3 regions of the Pseudarthrobacter sp. NPDC055928 genome follow, and region 1 is predicted to be linked to each of the others. Evidence: riboswitches for the same ligand, from Rfam matches in the RefSeq annotation. Region 1 holds a riboswitch; each other region holds the start of a gene.
What was found. Region 1 has a riboswitch for thiamine pyrophosphate ahead of thiO (glycine oxidase ThiO). Riboswitches for the same ligand answer to the same signal wherever they lie in the genome.

Region 2: linked by a shared signal. The riboswitch ahead of thiC (phosphomethylpyrimidine synthase ThiC) and the one ahead of thiO (glycine oxidase ThiO) in region 1 are both predicted to bind thiamine pyrophosphate.
Region 3: linked by a shared signal. The riboswitch ahead of ACFC25_RS15450 (bifunctional hydroxymethylpyrimidine kinase/phosphomethylpyrimidine kinase) and the one ahead of thiO (glycine oxidase ThiO) in region 1 are both predicted to bind thiamine pyrophosphate.

The regions. Positions count from the first base shown of each region.
Region 1 covers NZ_JBHJZH010000002.1:393,644-400,349, reverse strand. Annotated here, with positions in the region: gene ACFC25_RS05055 (RNB domain-containing ribonuclease) at 1-999, opposite strand, end outside; gene thiE (thiamine phosphate synthase) at 1,063-1,815, opposite strand; TPP riboswitch at 1,843-1,962, shown strand; gene thiO (glycine oxidase ThiO) at 1,954-3,279, shown strand; gene thiS (sulfur carrier protein ThiS) at 3,276-3,512, shown strand; gene ACFC25_RS05035 (thiazole synthase) at 3,516-4,325, shown strand; gene ACFC25_RS05030 (4a-hydroxytetrahydrobiopterin dehydratase) at 4,387-5,052, shown strand; gene ACFC25_RS05025 (hypothetical protein) at 5,059-5,361, opposite strand; gene ACFC25_RS05020 (DUF3107 domain-containing protein) at 5,415-5,639, opposite strand; gene ACFC25_RS05015 (TetR/AcrR family transcriptional regulator) at 5,690-6,355, opposite strand; gene moeB (molybdopterin-synthase adenylyltransferase MoeB) at 6,440-6,706, shown strand, end outside.
Region 2 covers NZ_JBHJZH010000002.1:17,339-24,044, reverse strand. Annotated here, with positions in the region: gene ffh (signal recognition particle protein) at 1-1,027, shown strand, start outside; gene ACFC25_RS03215 (alpha/beta fold hydrolase) at 1,131-1,865, shown strand; gene thiC (phosphomethylpyrimidine synthase ThiC) at 1,870-3,681, opposite strand; TPP riboswitch at 3,676-3,783, opposite strand; gene ACFC25_RS03205 (amidohydrolase family protein) at 3,859-4,941, shown strand; gene ACFC25_RS03200 (VOC family protein) at 5,048-5,923, shown strand; gene ACFC25_RS03195 (hypothetical protein) at 6,041-6,478, shown strand; gene rpsP (30S ribosomal protein S16) at 6,683-6,706, shown strand, end outside.
Region 3 covers NZ_JBHJZH010000012.1:98,197-104,902, reverse strand. Annotated here, with positions in the region: gene ACFC25_RS15455 (Rne/Rng family ribonuclease) at 1-2,441, shown strand, start outside; TPP riboswitch at 2,574-2,670, shown strand; gene ACFC25_RS15450 (bifunctional hydroxymethylpyrimidine kinase/phosphomethylpyrimidine kinase) at 2,653-4,227, shown strand; gene rplU (50S ribosomal protein L21) at 4,500-4,808, shown strand; gene rpmA (50S ribosomal protein L27) at 4,868-5,131, shown strand; gene obgE (GTPase ObgE) at 5,248-6,706, shown strand, end outside.

The DNA of each region.
Region 1 (6,706 bases):
GATTTCGCCGTCGAACGCCGTATAACTGGCGCCACGGAAAAGCATTCCCGCCGAATGCATGATGGCCAGTTGCCGCGGATCCGTGGGGTCAAGCGTGCGGAGATACTCCCCGTAGCCCGCTTTCCCGTCCCAGGGCTTGCCCAGAACCTCGGTCTGCAGCCGGAAATGCCCCAGGGACCGTTCGTCAGGGGCGGGCATGGTCCGCAGGATGCCGACTTTGCCCTCAAGCATCAGGGTGGCCGCAGCCATTCCTGTCATGAGCGATATCTGGGCGTTCCAGTCCTCGACCGGGAGCTGGGGAGCAGCGGCGATCCGGTAGCCGCCGTCGGGAAGCTGCACGATCTCCTGCTCAGGCATGTTCAGGCTCGCGCCATCGCGTTCCCGCTCCAGCTCAACACGCTTGAGGCCCACTTCCTTAAGGAGCTCCAACACCGGCGAGGCCGTTCCGGCGTCGAGTTCAGCCTGGGCGCCCTTGTAGCTGAGCTTGGCCCTGCTGCGGACCCGTGCCCTTTGGACCGAAACGGACGTGACCTGGGCAGCCTGGTCCAGGTGGAAGTCCCACACAAAGGCAGAGCAGAGCTGGCCTGCCAGGAGGCTGCCGGCCCCCTCGCTGATGACCTCCGGATGAAGGGGGATGCGGCCGTCGGGCGCGTAGAACGTCTGTCCCCGGCGGCGGGTCTCGGCGTCCAGCGGCCCGCCGGGCACCACGAATGCGGGTACATCTGCGATGGCGTAGAGGACTCGATAGCCGCTACCGGCGCGCTCAATAAACAGGGCCTGGTCTAGATCGGTGGAGGACTCAGGATCAATAGTGAGGAAATCAATGCCTGTCAGGTCGGCATCAGGCAGTTGCCTTGAGGAGACAGCGGCTTCCGCATCTCGGACGGCGTCGGCAGGGTAGTCGCCCGGTAGCTCCAGCTCGGTCCGCAGCGCACTCAGTGCCTCCTCGAGGGCATTGGTGTGCTCGTGGACATTTGGGGCCAGCCGATGATGTGACACGAAATTCAGGTTAGCCCGATTTTCGCTGATTATGCACGCCATCCCCTCTTTGGGGCCGAAGGCCTAGGAGCCGGCGGCGTCCAGGGCCCGAAGCAGTGCCGCGGCGGCCTCTGCGGGATCGGCGGCTTCGGTGATGGCCCGGACCACAACGATCCGGCGGGCGCCCGCTTCCACCACCTGCTCTACGTTGCCAAGGTCCACGCCCCCAATGGCGAACCAGGGTACCTCTGCCACGCCGGGCACGGACGCCGCCTGTTTGACTGCGCCCGCGGCGTACCTGAGGAGGTCGAGCCCGACGGCGGCCCGGCCGGGCTTGGTGGGGGTGGCCCAGACCGGGCCAACACAGAAATAGTCCAGCCCGGTGGGTGCGGCTGTGACGGCGGCCGAGGCCGAGACCGCGCCGTCGATCTGTGAGGTGGTGTGGGTGGACAGACCGATGGCTGCATTGCCGTTCAACAAGGTGCGTGCAGCCTTCAGCGGCAGGTCCTTCTGGCCAATATGGAACACCGGGGCACCTGAGAGCACCGCGACGTCGGCCCGGTCATTGACCGCCCATAGCCGTCCATGGCGCAGGGCGGACTCCTTCAGTACTGCCAGCAGGTCCAGCTCCTCTGCTGCCTCAATCGTCTTGTCGCGGAGCTGGATGATGTCCACGCCCCCGGCGAAGGCCGCATCAACAAACCCGGCGAAGTCACCGCGGTCCTTACGGGCATCCGTGCACAGGTACAGCCGGGCACCGCCCAGGGCCTCAGCATGGCTGGTGGAAAGGAAGGTGCTGTTGACGACGGCAGTGCTGTCAGGAAGGGCTGCGTTCATGGAAACCAGAGTAGTTCCTCTAAACTGGGCAGGTACTGCGGGAGCCCGCGGCAGCTGTCATAAAGCGCCGGGCTGAGAGGGCGTCAGAGCCGACCGCTTGACCTGATCCGGCTAGTACCGGCGTAGGGAAGGAACCACATGATACCGCCAACCGGCATTCCGTCCGCCGGCGCTCCCAGTGACGCTCTCGCCGACCTCTCTGCTGACGTCGCCGTTATCGGCGGGGGTGTGATCGGGCACGGTATAGCCTGGGAAGCCAGGCGCTCGGGCCGTTCTGTGGTTGTGATTGATGATGCCCCCGGTTCCGGCGCCACCTGGGCTGCGGCAGGCATGCTCGCCCCGGTAAGTGAGTTGCACTACCAGGAGGAAGAACTCCTGGAGCTGATGCTTGAATCGTCCCGGCTGTGGCCGGCCTTCGCGGCGGACCTGGCCCGGGACGTTCCCGGCGATGCAGGGTACCTGCCCACCCCCACGCTGGCCATCGGCGCGGACGCAGCCGACCGCCGTGCGCTGATGGACCTCCGATCAGTCCAGCGGGCCCAAGGGCTGGACGTTGAACCACTGACGGTGCGCGAGGCCCGCAGCCGCGAAGCCCTCCTGAGCCCCGCGATCTCCTGCGCCCTGGACATTCCCGCTGACCACCAGGTGGACCCGCGGAAGCTGGTGGCGTGCCTGCGGGAGGCTTTGGCCAGCCACAGGGAGGATTCAGGATCCGCCGTCGCAGGAGCCGAACACGGATTCGCCGTTGCCGACCGTGCGTCGTCGCTGGCCTGGAAAGACGGCCGGGTCGCCGGTGTCCGGCTGGCCGGTGGGGGATCGGTGACCGCCAGCGAAACCATCGTGGCCAACGGGCTTGGAGCGGCGTCGTTGGGCGGGCTGCCCGATGGACTCCAGCTGCCGCTGCGCCCCGTGCACGGCGACATTCTCCGGCTGCGCGTCCCGGAGCATCTCCGCCCTCTGGTCACCGCCACTGTCCGCGGACTGGTCCACGGTGTTCCCGTCTACATCGTTCCAAGGCGTGACGGCACTGTGGTCATCGGTGCCACCCAGCGCGAGGACGCGTTGGCAGCATCCAGTCCGGAGCGCCGCCAGGACGGCACAGGAACGTCGGCTGGCGGCGTCTCGGCAGGCGGCGTCTACCAGCTGCTTCGCGATGCCCAGGTCCTGGTGCCGGCGGTCGCCGAGCTGGAACTGCTGGAAAGTACAGCCCGGGCGCGTCCTGCTACGCCGGATAACGCTCCATTGCTGGGCCGCGTCCACCTCCCAGGGAACCACGGACCGGTGGATGGCCTGATCGTGGCGACGGGTTTTTTCCGCCACGGTGTGCTGTTGACACCTGCAGCCGCCGCCATCTGCCGGGACCTCATGGATGGACGTACAGACCCGCGCTGGCTCCCGTTCAGTCCGGCCAGATTCTCCACACGCCGCGCCGCCATCCTCCAACCCACCAAGGAAACAGCATGAACATCACCCTCAATGGTTCGCAGCACAGCGTGTCCGACGGCGCGTCAATTACCACCCTGGTCAGCCAGGTCACTGGCCGTCCCCTGGCTGCGAACGGGCAGGCCACCGACGGGCAAAAACTGGGTGTGGCAGTGGCACACAACTCCGAAGTAGTACCCCGCAGCCAGTGGTACGTCACGGCACTCGCCGAAGGTGACGACGTCGAACTGGTCACAGCAGTCCAGGGAGGCTGAACCATGACCGAAACCATCAATACCGTTAACCCGACCGGGCACCCGGACGCGCTCGTGATCGACGGCGTGGAGCTCGGCTCCCGCCTGATCATGGGCACCGGCGGCGCGCCAAGCCTTGATGGGCTGGGCGCGGCCCTGCTGGCCTCCGGGACGGAGCTGACCACCGTCGCCATGCGGCGATACTCGCCAGCCGAAACCGGCTCCCTCTTCCAGCTCCTGCTGGACCATGGCATCCGGGTCCTGCCCAACACTGCCGGCTGCTTCACTGCGCGGGATGCCGTGATGACGGCTGAACTGGCCCGCGAGGCGCTGGAAACAGACTGGGTCAAGCTTGAGGTCATCGCCGACGAACAGACCCTCCTGCCGGACGCCGTTGAGCTCGTGGACGCGACTGAACAGCTCGTCAACCGGGGCTTCAAGGTGTTCGCCTACACCAATGACGACCCCGTCCTGGCCCTGCGGCTCGAAAACATCGGCGCGACGGCGGTCATGCCACTGGGATCGCCCATCGGCACCGGGCTGGGCATCCTCAACCCGCACAACATCGAACTCATCGTGTCCCGCGCATCGGTGCCCGTGGTGCTGGACGCCGGCATAGGGACTGCCTCGGACGCTGCCCTTGCCATGGAACTGGGTTGCGACGCCGTCCTGCTGGCTACCGCTGTCACCCGCGCCCAGAACCCGGCACTCATGGGGGAGGCCTTCAAACACGCTGTGATCGCCGGTAGGCTGGCGAAAGCGGCCGGGCGGATACCGCGCCGTGAGCATGCCCTGGCATCCTCAGCCATGGAAGGCCGGGCAGAGTTCCTCTGACCCGTTGCCGCCGCGGCCGGCCACCGGGCGTGCCCTCAAGGATCAACCCGAGGAGCCAGCCGTGGCGGGCACTGAAGACACACTCAGCAGGTCAGCCATCGATGAAGCGCTGGCTGGCCTCCCGGACTGGCGGTACCGCCTCGGCGGGTTCGTGACTGTGTTTAAAACGCCGACGGCGGCCGCGGCCTCGCAGCTGATAGCCGACGTCGGACGCCTCGCCGAAGAACAAAACCACCACCCGGACCTCGACTGGCGGTACAACCGTGTGTTCCTGCGGTACACCTCCCATGACGCTGGCGGCGTGGTGACTTCCCGGGATGTGAGGGCTGCTGGTGCGGCGAGTGCTGCCGCGGCAGACGCCGGAGCAACAGCGGAACCGGGACTGCACCGGACCGTTGAGGTGGGAATCGACACGACAGACGCCGCTGAAATCTCCGAGGTGTGGCGCGTCGCACTGGGATACAAAAAGGGCGCCGGCACGGACCTGGTGGATCCTCACGGACGCGGCCCGTCAGTGTGGTTCCAGGAGACGCCCACCCCCAACAGCAGCAGGATACACCTGGACATCCATCGAAGCCGCGCGGAGTCGGGTGCTGTCCTGGAGAAGACTGTGGCTACCGGAGCGTTAATGAACCGTGACCACGCACCCAATTGGGTGGTGGTCACGGATTCACAGGGAAACCGGCTCTGCCTGTGCACGGAGGCAGGACGTCAGCCGGCGGGTTGAGCCTGGCTAGAGCTTGAGCGCCGCAGTCAGCCGCAAGGTGTCGTAGTGCGACCTGGTGCGTCCGAGGTACACCGCAGCACCCACCGCGGCCGCTGACCCCAGCACCATGGGCAGCACCCACGGAATCCAAGTGAGGCCCGGCTGGTAGCCGAAGCCTGCGGCAATGAAGATGATCCAGCTCAGCGCGCCGACCGCCGCGGCAACCCCGGCGGGCAGCCCCATGCCGTACTTGGCGTGCCGTTTGTCATTGGCCCAGACAATGAAGCCTGCGGCCACGGTCACCAGTACAACAATCGTCAGCGAAAGCATGGAATCTCCTCAAAAGCTACGGATATCCGCCGGTTTAGGCGGTGGGTCGGCTGCTAGAACTGCCCGAAGCCGACCTTGCGGGCTTCTTCGGCGCCGATTTCGACGTAGCCCAAGGCCTTTCCGGGAACGATGATAATGCGTCCTTTGTCGTCCTTCAGGCGGAGTTCGGTGCCCTTGGTGATGGCTTCTTCAACGACCGTAGCCACGGCGTCAGCGTCCTGCGCCGATTCCAGCACGATTTCGCGGCCAATGTTCTGAATGCCAATCTTAATTTCCAAAAGGGGGCCTCCCAGCCAATCAAAGTTTCTTGGGTTCTCTTATTTGTAGTCTAGGTCTCTTTGGGGAAGCGAGAGATTCCGCGCCAAGCTAAACGGTAGATGAGGTCGCTGGCCACATCGAGGTCAAGGTTGCCGTCGGTTTCCAGCCAGTACCGGGCGCTGACCTGGGCCATCCCCGCCAGGCCCCGCCCCAGGAGCTGTGCTTCCAGATGGGGCAGCTTGGTGTCCTCGGCAATAACCCGGGCGACGGCGTCGGCGAATGTTTTGTTGAAGGTCTCAAGGCGGGAGCTGACATCGGGATCGTTGATGAGGTCCGACTCGAAAACCAGGCGGTGGGCCTGGTCGTCGCTGGCAATGAACCGGTAATAGGCGCGCATCACGGCCTGGACGCGTTCTTTATTGTCAACCGTGGAGCTGAGGGCCCCGAGCATCAGGTCCGTGAGCGAGCTGAGATGGCTGTCCAACAGGGCCAGGTACAGCTCGCGTTTGGAGGGAAAGTGCTGGTACAGCACGGGTTTGCTCACATGGGCTGTTTCGGCGATTTCATCCATGGCGGCGCCGTGGTAGCCGTTGGCGACAAAGACTTCCTGGGCCGCTGTGAGGAGCTGTGCCCGGCGTTCATCCCGGGGAAGTCGGGCGGACCGCTGGCCCGCGGTGCGTTGAGGTGCCGGCGGTTCGCCGACGGACGCCCGGTCAGCCCGTGCTTCGTGGACCACAGTTGCCCTACTTTCCATTGCAGTTACCTCCACTTTACTGCGGGGTAATATGACCTCGCGGTATCTCGGGGCATACATTGAAGTATGGCTTCGACATTCACCGCAAATGTTTCCTCTATTTCGCTTGAACCGCTGGTGGAGCCCGCGGGTGATTTGACCCCCGCCGAGGTGGAGCGCTATTCACGGCACCTCATCATTCCCGAGATCGGTGCCCTCGGACAGCGGCGTCTAAAGAACGCGAAAGTGCTTGTCATCGGGGCCGGGGGGCTGGGTTCGCCGGCGCTTCTCTATCTCGCCGCGGCCGGCGTGGGGACCCTGGGGATCATCGACGACGACGACGTTGACCTCAGC
Region 2 (6,706 bases), 380 kb from region 1:
AGCCCGTCAGAAGCTCCACGACGTGGTGATCGTGGACACCGCCGGCCGCCTCGGCGTCGACGCCGACATGATGGAGCAGGCACGGCAGATCCGGCGGGCCATCGTTCCCAACGAAGTGCTGTTCGTGATCGACTCCATGATCGGCCAGGACGCCGTGAACACGGCGATGGCCTTTGACGAGGGCGTTAATTTCACCGGTATCGTGCTGTCAAAGCTCGACGGCGACGCCCGCGGTGGTGCTGCGCTCTCTGTTGCGTCGGTAACCGGCAAGCCCGTCATGTTCGCCTCCACCGGCGAAGGCCTGGACGACTTCGAGCTCTTCCACCCGGACCGCATGGCCTCCCGCATCCTGGATATGGGCGATGTCCTGACCCTCATCGAGCAGGCGGAAAAGAACTGGGACAAGGACGAAGCAGCCCGGATGGCGAAGAAGTTCGCCGACCAGGAAGACTTCACCCTGGACGACTTCCTGGCCCAGATGCAGCAGATCCGCAACATGGGCTCCATGAAGAAAATGCTCATGATGATGCCGGGTGCGCAGAACATCCGCCAGCAGCTCGAGCAGTTCGACGAGCGGGAAATCGACCGCGTCGAGGCAATCGTCCGGTCCATGACCCCGCACGAGCGCGTCGCCCCCAAAATCATCAATGGCTCCCGCCGGGCCCGCATTGCCCGCGGTTCGGGCGTCCATGTCTCCGAAGTCAATGGGCTGCTCGAACGTTTTGCCCAGGCCCAGAAGATGATGAAGAAGATGGCCCAGGGCGGCGGCATGCCGGGAATGCCGGGCATGCCGGGAATGGGCGGCCCAGGCGGCGGCGCACGCAAGGGGGCCAAGAATGCCCCGAAGAAGAAGGCCCGCTCCGGTAACCCGGCCAAGGCAGCCCAGGAGCTCAAGGACGCCGAGGCGCGGCGCGCCGGAGCGGCCAAGGCGCTCCCCACGGGTGCGGCGTTTGGCCAGCAGTCCGGTGACTTCGATCCTTCGCAGCTGAACCTGCCCAAGGGCTTCGACAAGTTCCTCGGCAAGTAATCGCATCGCCCAACTGGGTAGCAGCAGATGTCGTTATGAGCGCTCAAAACGACACTTGCTGCTACCCAGTTGGGATGTCGGAGCCGTGGAATAGGGTTGGGTCATGTTCAAGCAGCGGGTAGTGTTCGTGCACGGCGCCGGAAGCTTCGGCTCGGCAGCCTGGCCCCGGCAGCACGGCATGGCACTGACCTACGACGCCCTGTTTCTCCGGCGCCACGGCTTTGACTCTGTTGCTGAACCGGTCGAGTCCTCCTTTGCGGAGGACACCGCCATCGTTTTGAGATCCCTCGCCGACGACGGCAGGGGCGCCGCCGGTGGCCACGTTGTGGCGCATTCCCAAGGGGCGATCTCCGCCATGATGGCCGCCGTCGAGCGCCCCGACCTGGTGTATTCGCTGACGCTTGTGGAGCCGGCCTGCCTGTCGTTGACCGCGGAACTGCCGGCGACGGCGGCGCACCGGGAGCTCATGCAGCCCCTCTTTGATGTCCGCCACCAGCTGAGTGACGAGGATTTCCAACGGGAGTTCGTCCGCCGCGTCTATGCTGCAGATCTCCAGGAGCCCGCCACCCAGGAGGAACGACGCTCCGCCCGGCGGCTCCGGCTGCAGGCCCCGGCCTGGGAGGCGCCGCTGCATATCGTCCCGGGCGTGCCAACGCTGGTGCTGACCGGCGGCTGGGAGCCGCTGTATGAAGAGATCGCCGGATACCTCCGCGAAACCGGTGCCCTGCACCGCATTGCTGCGGGCGGGCACCGGCCCCAGGATTCGGCGGAAGGCGATCACGCCATCCGGGCGTTCGTGGGCGACGTCAGCCGCGGCCGGTCAGCCCGGGCCTCCTGACGCGTTAGCGCGAAGGCACCTCCAGGTCAGGCAGGTAAACCTTCCCGCCTGCCGCGAGGAACTCCTCGCTCTTTTCTCGCATCCCGGCCGCCATCTCCGCCAGGGCTGCCTGGGATTCAGCCGAGCCGTACTCATCCCGGATGTCCTGGCTGATCCTCATGGAGCAGAACTTGGGGCCGCACATGGAACAGAAGTGGGCGGTTTTGGCCGGCTCGGCGGGCAGCGTTTCGTCGTGGAAGGCTTCCGCAGTGACCGGGTCCAGGGACAGTGCGAACTGGTCCCGCCAGCGGAACTCGAACCGCGCCTTTGACAGGGCGTCGTCCCGCTCATGGGCGCCGGGGTGGCCCTTGGCCAGGTCGGCGGCGTGGGCCGCGATCTTGTAGGTGATCACACCCGTCTTCACATCGTCCTTGTTGGGCAGGCCGAGGTGCTCCTTAGGCGTGACGTAGCAGAGCATGGCGGTGCCGTAGCGGGCGATCTCGGTGGCCCCGATGGCGGAGGTGATGTGGTCGTAGCCGGGTGCTATGTCCGTGACCAGCGGTCCGAGGGTGTAGAACGGGGCCCCCTTGCAGAGCTCCTGCTGGCGTTCCACATTCTCCCGGACAAGGTGGAACGGTACGTGGCCGGGTCCTTCCACCATCACCTGCACGTCGAATTCCCAGGCGCGCTGCGTCAGTTCAGCCAGCGTATCCAGCTCGGCGAACTGGGCGGCATCGTTGGCGTCCGCCGTCGCTCCCGGGCGCAGCCCGTCGCCGAGGGAGAAAGCGACGTCGTATTTGGCGAAAATTTCGCACAGCTCGTCGAAGTGGGTGTACAGGAAGTTCTCCTGGTGATGCGCGAGGCACCAGCCGGCCATGATGGAACCGCCACGGGAAACGATGCCGGTGACACGGTTGGCCGTCAGCGGCACGTAGCGCAGCAGCACTCCGGCGTGGATGGTCATGTAGTCCACGCCCTGCTCGCACTGCTCAATCACGGTGTCACGGAAGATCTCCCACGTCAGCTTGTTGGCCTCGCCATTGACCTTCTCCAGCGCCTGGTAGATGGGCACCGTGCCGATGGGGACGGGGGAGTTGCGGATGATCCATTCACGCGTGGTGTGGATGTCATCGCCGGTGGACAGGTCCATCACGGTGTCGGCTCCCCACTGGGTTGCCCACTGCAGTTTGTCCACTTCCTCGGCGATGGAACTTGTCACAGCCGAGTTGCCGATATTGGCGTTGATCTTGACCAGGAAGGCCTTGCCGATGATCATCGGCTCGGATTCCGGGTGGTTGATGTTGTTGGGGATGATGGCGCGGCCCGCCGCCACTTCGCTGCGGACCAGTTCCACGTCACAGTTTTCGCGGAGGGCAACGAACTGCATTTCCGGGGTGATGACACCCTGCTTTGCGTAGTGCATCTGGGTGACTGTCCGGCCGTCGACGGCGCGGCGGGGCACCGGCTGTGCTCCCTTCCACTCTGCGGAGGCTGCGCCGCGGCGGACTGCCGACTTGCCGTCGTCGAGCAGGTTCCGTTCCCGGCCGCTGTAGGGCTCGGTGTCGCCACGGGCCGCGATCCATTCCGAGCGGAACGGGTCCAGGCCCACTACCGGATCACTTCCAGGGCCGGCGGTGCGGTAGGTCCGGAAAGGGCCGTTCGCCTCGCCGTTGGGCGATGGTTCCAGCGCAATTTCCGTTACCGGAACCCGGATTCCGGTGGCCTCGTCACTGATGAACGCCAACGAATGGGATTTCAGCGACTGGGTTTCAGTGCCGGCTTTCCCCTTGGCCGTCTCATTTTGGGCAGCAATCAGCCGTGTTTCTGGTGTACTCAATGAATACTCACTTCCTTCGCCGGCATTACCCGGACAGGTTCAACGGTCGCAGGCTGCGTCAGCCTGATCTCAGCCCCTGCAAGGGCTCCCGTGTGGTCTAGATGAAGCTACCACAGGTGCGGGAGGGCACTCCTGACCGTGACGTGGGCGGGCTCTTCCGCGGATTAGGCTGTTGCCATGGCCGGAATCATCGAATTCAGCGGAACAGTGCTCACCGGACCGAATGAGGAACGGCGGGGCCTCTGGTCCGTCGACGGCCGTCTCACGTTCCACAGGCCCCCCACGTCCCCCGATGCTGTGCTTGGGGGCTGGGTCCTTCCCGGGTTCGTTGATGCCCACTGCCACGTTGGCCTGGGACCCGGCGGCGTCGTCCCGGATGCGATGGCTGAAGAACAGGCCCGCACCGACCGCGACGCAGGCACGCTCCTGGTCCGTGATGCCGGGGCGGCAAGCGACACGCGTTGGCTGCAGCAGCGTCACGACATGCCCAGGCTTATCCGCGCCGGGCGGCATATTGCCCGGTCCCGGCGCTACCTGCGGGATTTCGCCGTCGAGGTGGAGCCGGACGGCCTGGTGGAGGCCGTGCGGAAGCAGGCGAGGGCCGGCGACGGCTGGGTCAAGCTCGTGGGGGACTGGATTGACCGCGACGCCGGAGACCTCGCACCGTCGTTTCCCGACGCCGTCGTCCGCGATGCCGTGCAGGCGGCCCACGACGAGGGCGCACGGGTGACCGCGCACTGCTTCGCCGAAGCCACCCTTGACCAGATGCTCGACGCCGGCATCGACTGCATCGAGCACGCCACTGGATTGCTGCCCCGGCACGTTCCCCGGCTCGCCGCCCAGGGTGTCCCCATCGTTCCGACGCTGATCAACATCGACACCTTCCCGGACATCGCCCGCCAGGCCGAAGCGAAATTCCCGCGGTACGCCGAGCACATGCACGCGCTGTGGGAACGCAGGTACGAGCGCGTGTACGAAGCCTTCGCAGCGGGTGTGCGAATCTATGCCGGGACAGATGCGGGCAGCGTCATCCGGCACGGACGGATCGCCGACGAAATCCTGGCACTGCACCGGGCAGGCCTCCCTCCTGCGGCGGCCCTGGATGCTGCTTGCTGGGGTGCGCGGACGTGGCTCGGCGCTGAGGGGATCTCCGAGGGTGCCAGCGCCGATGTGGTGTTGTGCGGGGAAGACCCCCGGCGCGTCCCCTCCACTGTCGCCACGCTCCGGCACGTCGTGTTGCGGGGCGAGGTGATCCGCTGACCGTTGAAGATCACGCATCGTACAGCTGGGAATAAATTGAAGCTTCAAGTAATTTAGAAGAGTAGAGGCCTCCGAGATCCGGCGGCCGTTGGACCGGGAGTTTTCGATGACCGCAGAATCCACCAGCCAGGACCTTCTACCTGCCGAGCTCACCATGGGCACGGTGATGCTGAAGGTCGGCGACATGAAGCTCATGACTGACTACTACCAGCGCGCACTGGGCCTGGACGTGGTGGCCGAACAGGACGGTGGCCTCTACATGGGCCGGCTCGGAAAGCCGCTAGTGCATCTGGCCGCCGCCCCCGGGCTGACTCTTCCTGGCAGGGGCGAGGCCGGGCTGTTCCACACGGCGCTGCTCTTTGAGGACCAGGCGGCACTGGCGGCCACAGTCGCTACGGCGGCCCAATATGAGCCCCGCTCGTTCACGGGCAGTGCGGACCACTTGGTCAGTGAAGCCTTCTATTTCAACGACCCGGAGGGCAACGGCATCGAACTCTACTGGGACCGGCCGCGCAAAAACTGGTCCTGGAATGGAACGGACGTGGTCATGGACAGCCTGGCACTGCCTCCGCAGCGCTACCTGCAGGAGCATCTGACCCAGGAATCCGTTGAGGGCCAGCAGCGGACGGCCGCCGGGGTGGGCCACGTCCACCTCCAGGTAGGCGACGTCCACACCGCCCACGATTTCTATGTCGGCACGTTGGGGTTCGAGAAGACGGCGGGCTGGCATGGCCAGGCGCTTTTTGTGTCCGCCGGGCGCTACCACCACCACATGGCCATGAACGTCTGGAACAGCCGCGGCGCCGGTCCCCGGAAAGATACCCTCGGCCTGGGGGAGGTGCTCATTGAGGTGCCGTCCGGAGACGACGTCGGCGCACTTGCCGATCGGCTGAAGGTCGCGGGGGTTCCCAGCCACCATACGGGGGCCGAGTTGCGCTTCGAGGACCCTTGGCGAAACAGCATCCGGGTCGCTGTGCGCTAAGCCGGGTGCGGCGGCCCGGAGAGCAAGGAGCCGTGTACTAGGCTGATTCCGAACGGCCGGGGCAGCTCTGCAGCTGCCTGCCAGAGCCGCACCGTCGACGGAATGAGGGCGATTCCCATGGGCTTCACCGAAATCTTTGTTTCAACCCACGACGCCGCGCTGAAGCGTGCCGGGATACTGGACGACGGCGGTTCCCCCGCCACACCCGGCCTTCGGATTCCCGGGATCAGTGACTTCGAAATTGAACAGCTCGGGGACCTCGCCGGCGCGGCCGTGCATGCCGGTGGTGCGGACTATGAACTGGCCATGGTGGATGTGGCCAGCGATTCACTGCTGGGTGTTCCGCCCGCCATGGTCCGGGCGCTCGCTGAGCTGCTCAGCTATGAGACCGAGGGGGAGGGCAATGTACTCGACGACGTCGCCGAAAAATGGGCGGCCCAGGACGACATGCCATTCGGGGCGGCCGAAGCCAGGAAATACGTGCAGCAGCTGGCAGAGCTGGCCAGTGGAATCGAGGATGCCGACCGCACCGGGCTGTACGTCTGGTCATCCTGAGCAACGTGGGAGCATCGCAGGTGTCCGGCGGATCGGTCCCAAGTCGAAATCCGGGCGCTGATCTGGCACAATAAACAGGTACTCGATCTGCGTGGCCCCTCTCTCCGCGTCTGGATCCTGTCCTTCGAACCCTCAAGTATGGCCCGCCCCACGGGTGCAGAACGCCGGGTTCACCCCTTTTCTGAAACAGGAGTGACCACAAAAGTGGCCGTAAAGATTCGCCTTAAG
Region 3 (6,706 bases), on a different contig from region 1:
CCCGCCGTCGTCGTCGGCGCCGCCGCGGTGACCAGGACCTGGAACTGACCGGTGGCGGGGATGACGATCCGCCCAACACAGTGACCCGCGTCCGCGCTCCCCGCGCCGTGACCGAAGCGCCCGTCAACAACCGCGTGACGTCCGTCAAGGGCTCCACCAGGCTGGAAGCCAAGAAGCAGCGCCGCCGTGAATCCCGCGATACTGGCCGCCGCCGCACCGTCATCACCGAAGCAGAGTTCCTGGCCCGCCGCGAATCCGTGGACCGCCAGATGATCGTCCGGCAACGCGACGACAGAATCCAGATCGCCGTCCTGGAAGACGGCGTCCTGGCCGAGCACTTTGTCTCCAAGACGCAGCAGGACTCCCTGATCGGGAACGTCTACCTCGGCAAGGTGCAGAACGTCCTGCCATCAATGGAAGCGGCGTTCGTTGATATCGGCCGCGGCCGCAACGCCGTCCTGTACGCCGGCGAGGTGAACTGGGAAGCCGTCAACCTCGAAGGCAAGCAGCGCCGGATCGAGAACGCCCTGAAGTCCGGCGACACCGTCCTGGTCCAGGTCACCAAGGACCCCGTGGGTCACAAGGGCGCGCGCCTGACCAGCCAGATCTCCCTCCCCGGCCGCTACCTGGTCTACGTACCCGGCGGCTCCATGACGGGAATCTCACGTAAGCTGCCCGACGTCGAACGCAACCGGCTCAAGCGCATCCTCAAGGACCGCCTGCCGGAGCATGCCGGCGTCATCGTCCGCACGGCCGCAGAAGGCGCCTCGGAAGAGGAGCTCACGCACGACATCAACCGTCTGCGCGCCCAGTGGGAGGGCATTGAAAGCCAGTCCACGTCCACGAAGATCCTTGCCCCGGAACTTCTCTACGGCGAACCGGACCTCACCATCAAGGTGGTTCGGGACGTCTTCAACGAGGACTTCTCCAAGCTGATCGTTTCCGGTGAGGAGGCCTGGGACACTATCGAGGCCTACGTCACGTACGTGGCCCCCGATTTGGTGGGCCGCCTGGAAAAGTGGACCAAGGACCAGGACATCTTCGCGGCCTGGCGGATCGACGAGCAGATCCACAAGGCACTCGAACGCAAGGTCTTCCTGCCCTCTGGCGGTTCGCTGGTTATCGACCGAACCGAAGCCATGACCGTGGTGGACGTCAACACCGGCAAGTTCACCGGCAGCGGCGGCAACCTCGAGGAAACGGTCACCAAGAACAACCTCGAAGCTGCCGAAGAAGTTGTACGCCAGTTGCGGCTCCGCGACATCGGCGGCATTATCGTCATCGACTTCATCGACATGGTCCTGGAATCCAACCGCGACCTCGTCCTGCGCCGCATGGTGGAATGCCTGGGCCGCGACCGCACCAAGCACCAGGTGGCAGAAGTAACGTCGCTGGGGCTCGTTCAGATGACGCGCAAGCGCATGGGCACCGGGCTGCTGGAAGTCTTCGGCGAGCAGTGCGAAACCTGTGCCGGCCGCGGCGTGGTCACCCACGACGATCCCGTGGAGCACCGTCGCGCCAACACGGTGGCTGCCGAGCACCACGTACAGCGTACGGACACTCACCGCACGGACACCCCGCGGCCCGACCAGCGCCCGGAAAGCCAGCGGGCCGACAGCCAGCCCGGCGCACGTGGCGACCGCAAGCGCCGCCGTGGACGCGGAGGCGTTCCCTTGGAGGCGGCACCGTCCGCACCGGTCCAGGTCCACACGGTCCACCCGGATCCCAGCGACGCCGAGCGGCACGCCAAGGCTGAGGCCACCAGGCTGGCCCTGGCCAACATCGCCGCGGCGGCGCACGCAGCGCACCTGCACGACGACGAGGTAGCCCACGCTGCTGGAGCCGCGGCGGCCGGAAGCCCTGCTGCAGCGGCAGCACGGACGACGACGGAGCAGGCCCACGCCGCCCCGGCAGCAACAGGCCAGGCACCAACAGGCCAGGCACCGGCAACAGCCCGCCAGCATGACGCCGACGCGTCCGGACGTCCTGCTGCCGTGCTCACTTTCGGCGGTGAGCAGGTGGCGCTGCCGTTCGTGGAGCACGCGGCAGACCAGCCGCAGCAGCCGGCCCTGACGCTCGACAGGCTCGCGGAAGCCTTCGCGCACCTCGGCGAGCCCGCCGTTGCCGCTCCGGAGCCTGCGCAGGCTGCCCCGCAGCCAAGCACCGACGTGCCGCGTGCTGCGGTAGAGGAGAAGGATTACTCAGACCACACCGCTGAGCAGTCCCGTACCCGCAGGCCCCGCCGCAACCGCAGCGCCAGCCGGGCCCAGGGCGCGGCAAACGCAACCTCGGTAGAACACCACGAGGCAACGCACGCAGCAGCCGGCGGCCACTCCCACGCGGCCAAGGCGCCTGAGCCGGCCACAACCGCCGCAGGCGACAAGAAACAGGCAGAGGCGCCAATCATCCTCGGGGTAGGAGTACCTGCTTCCGAGCTCTGATCCTCCGCAAAGGACATCAGCCAGGATGCCCGGACACGACCCTTCGCAGGGGCGCGTCCGGGCATCGCGCGTTAACGGCTTCATGTGACCAGGCCATTTGACGCCGGGCCGGGCACTGAAACGCTAGGCTTGGTTACCGACACGGGGTGCCGCGCAAGGGCCGGCTGAGATCCACACCCGTTGAACCTGTCCGGCTAGCACCGACGAAGGGATGTCTTCCTTGTCTTCAACTACTGTCCTGCCCCCGGCATCTGTACTCAGCCCGGCAGCGCCGGCCCCGGTCCTCCGGGACGTTCCGCGGGTGCTGTCCATCGCAGGGTCCGACCCGTCCGGCGGCGCCGGCATCCAGGCCGACCTGAAAAGCATCGCAGCCCACGGCGGCTACGGGATGGCCGCGATCACCGCGCTGACAGCGCAGAACACTCAGGGCGTCCGCGCGGTGCACGTGCCGCCGGCCGCCTTCCTGGTCCAGCAGTTGGAAGCCGTGAGCGATGACATCACCATTGATGCCGTCAAAATCGGCATGCTGGGCGATGCCGAGGTGGTGGCCGCGGTCCGCAGCTGGCTCGAAAAGGTGCGTCCCGGCGTCGTAGTCCTTGACCCCGTCATGGTGGCTACCAGCGGCGACAGGCTCCTGCAGGCGTCTGCCGAGGCTGCCCTCCGCGGACTGCTCCCGCTGGCGGACCTGATCACGCCCAATCTCGCTGAACTGGCCATGCTGCTCGGAGAGGCCCAGGCCGGCTCCTGGGCAGAAGCGCTGGAACAGGGCCGGCGGTTGGCGGCGGACACCGGCTCCACCATCCTGGTGAAGGGGGGACATCTCGACGGCGCCGCCTGCCCGGATGCCCTCGTCAATACCGGCGGACTGCTTGCCCAGGAAATTGTGGAGGTTCCGGGGGACAGGATCCCCACCCGGAACAGCCACGGGACGGGCTGCTCGCTATCGTCGGCCATGGCAACGGCACAGGCCCGGCTGGGGGACTGGGAGGCGTCACTGCGGCACGTCAAGCCCTGGCTGGCAGGTGCCCTGGAGTCCTCGGGCAGCCTGGACGTCGGTGCGGGAAACGGTCCCGTCCACCACTTCCACCACCTGCAGGCGGCCACAGGGCCTGCCCTGGAACCGTCCCCGCTCGGCGAGGGCGGCTTCGCCGAGCTCCTCCGTGCGGAGGCCACCGCAGACCTCGCCGCCATCTATGAGCTCGAGTTCATCCGGAACCTCGTGGCAGGAAGCCTGCCCGAAAAGCAGTTCGCCTACTACCTGGCCCAGGATGCCATCTACCTCAATGGATACTCACGGGTGCTGGCACGGACCAGCGCCTTGGCCCCCACCGAAGCCGCACAGCTGTTTTGGGCCCGATCAGCCCAGCAATGCCTGGAGGTTGAATCGGAGCTGCATCGGAACTGGCTCAGTACGCGAACCGTGGAGCCCGTCCTCGGTCCTGTCACGAAGTCGTATGTGGACCACCTGCTGGCCGCCTCCGCATCGGGCAGTTACGCGGTGCTGGTGGCAGCGGTCCTGCCCTGCTTCTGGCTCTACGCCGAAGTCGGACAGACCCTCCACGCGCAATTCCTTGCCGCGGGCGCCCCGGCGGACAACCCGTACGCCGAGTGGCTGCGGACGTACGCCGACGAGGACTTCGCGCAGGCCACCCGTACAGCTATTGCCCTGGCAGACGAAGCCGGACGCCGGGGCTCGGAGGACGAGCGTGCTGCCATGGTCGTCGCTTTCAACCAGTCGTGCCGTTTCGAAGTTGATTTCTTCGACGCGCCGCGGCTGCACGCCTGACGCTCCCCGGCCCATCCAGCCGGTACGATAGTCGGGCACGGTTCCGGATTGTCAGTGTTGCGCACGCTTGTGGCGCTTATCACGGACAGCCCGCCGGAACCAGCCTCATTTGCGGCCGAAGGCAAAATTAGCGTATTCTAGATCTTCGGTGCTTACGCCAACACTTGGGTTACGACCCCACGGCGTTGAGGCACAGCGAGAGCCCAGCCAAATATAGGCCCAGGTTCCGCACGCAAATCTAGTAATAAACGTCGAGAGAAGTGAGTTCCCAAGTGGTGTACGCGATTGTCCGCGCAGGCGGCCGCCAAGAGAAGGTTTCCGTTGGAGACTTCGTTACCCTGAACCGCGTCCCCGGTGGAGCCGGCAGCACCATTCAGCTGCCCGCACTGCTCCTGGTAGACGGTGACAAAGTCACCTCCGCCGCTGCGGACCTGGCCAAGGTAACTGTTACGGCTGAGATCCTCAATGACCTCCGTGGTCCGAAGATCGTCATCCAGAAGTTCAAGAACAAGACCGGTTACAAGAAGCGCCAGGGTCACCGTCAGGAACTGACCAAGGTCAAGATCACTGGTATCAAGTAACCTTCGTTACTGTTCAGGTTTTCAGCAGATTCCCCAGAATTTAGAGGCAGGCATTTCAAATGGCACATAAAAAAGGCGCGAGCTCCACTCGCAACGGTCGTGACTCCAACGCCCAGTACCTCGGCGTCAAGCGCTTCGGCGGCCAGGTAGTTTCCGCAGGCGAAATCATCGTCCGCCAGCGTGGCACCCACTTCCACCCGGGCGCCGGCGTAGGCCGTGGCGGCGACGACACCCTGTTCGCACTGACCCCGGGCGCCGTTGAATTCGGCACCCGCCGCGGTCGCCGCGTTGTCAACATCGTTGCTGCTGCAGCTGCAGAGTAACTAATAGTTCTGAAGCGGTGGAGCGGGCCATTTGGTCCGCTCCACTGTTCTTTTAACCGCATTACAATCGTCTTGGCGCTTTGCAGCGTCCAGGAAACAGCACTGAGGAGATCCACGTGGCGAGCTTTGTAGACCGGGTAGTACTGCACGTATCCGGCGGTACCGGCGGCCACGGCTGTGTCTCCGTCCACCGCGAGAAGTTCAAGCCCCTGGGCGGGCCCGACGGCGGCAACGGCGGCGACGGCGGCGACGTCATCCTCCGCGTGGACCACCAGACAACCACCCTGCTGGACTATCACCACGCCCCGCACCGGCACGCCACCAACGGCGGACCCGGCATGGGGGACTGGCGCGGCGGCAAAAACGGTGAAACCCTCATCCTCCCCGTCCCGGACGGCACCGTGGTCAAGTCCAAGGACGGCACCGTTTTGGCGGACCTCGTCGGCGAAGGAACGGAATACGTCGCGGCGGCCGGCGGCCAAGGCGGCCTCGGCAACGCCGCGCTCTCCTCCCAGAAGCGGCGTGCGCCCGGCTTCGCGCTGCTGGGCATCGAAGGTGAGTCCAGCGACGTCGTGCTGGAGCTGAAGTCCATTGCGGACATCGCCCTGGTTGGCTTCCCGTCCGCCGGCAAGTCGAGCCTGATCGCCGCCATGTCCGCGGCGCGGCCCAAGATCGCCGACTACCCTTTCACCACCCTGATCCCCAACCTCGGCGTGGTCCAGGCAGGCGATGTCCGCTTCACCATTGCCGACGTCCCCGGCCTGATTGAAGGCGCGTCCGAGGGCAAGGGCCTGGGCCACCACTTCCTGCGGCACGTGGAACGCTGCGCCGCGCTGGTGCACGTCCTGGACTGCGGAACCCTCGAATCGGACCGTGATCCCCTCTCCGACCTCGCCGTCATCGAGGCGGAACTGGAGAAGTACGCCGTCGATATGAGCTACGCCGGGCAGGACGGTGAAGTGGTCCCGCTGAACCACCGCCCCCGCCTGGTTGCCCTAAACAAGGTGGACCTCCCGGACGGCAAGGACATGGCGGAATTTGTCCGGCCTGAACTTGAATCCCGCGGCTACCGCGTCTTCGAAATTTCCGCCACCAGCCACGAAGGCCTGCGCCAACTGGGCTTCGCCATGGCTGAAATCGTTAAGGCCGCCCGCGACTCCCTTGCTGCCGCGCCGCCGAAGGTCCAGCCGGTTGTGCTCAAGCCCCGGGCCGTCAACGAGTCCGGCTTTAAGATCCGCCGTGAAGAGAAGAACCTCGAGCCGCTGTTCCGCGTCCTGGGCGAAAAGCCGGTGCGCTGGGTCAAGCAGACCGACTTTACCAACGAGGAAGCCATCGGCTACCTTGCGGACCGCCTGGCCAAGCTCGGTGTCGAAAACGAATTGTTCAAGCAGGGCGCCAAGCCCGGCGACACCGTGGTGATCGGCGAGGACGACGGCGTCGTCTTCGACTGGGAGCCCACCATGATGGCCGGCGCGGAGCTTCTGGCATCGCCCCGCGGCACGGACGTCCGCTTCGCCGACATCGGCGACCGCCCTACACGCGGCCAGAAGCGAGACGAGCAGCAGGAACGCAAGG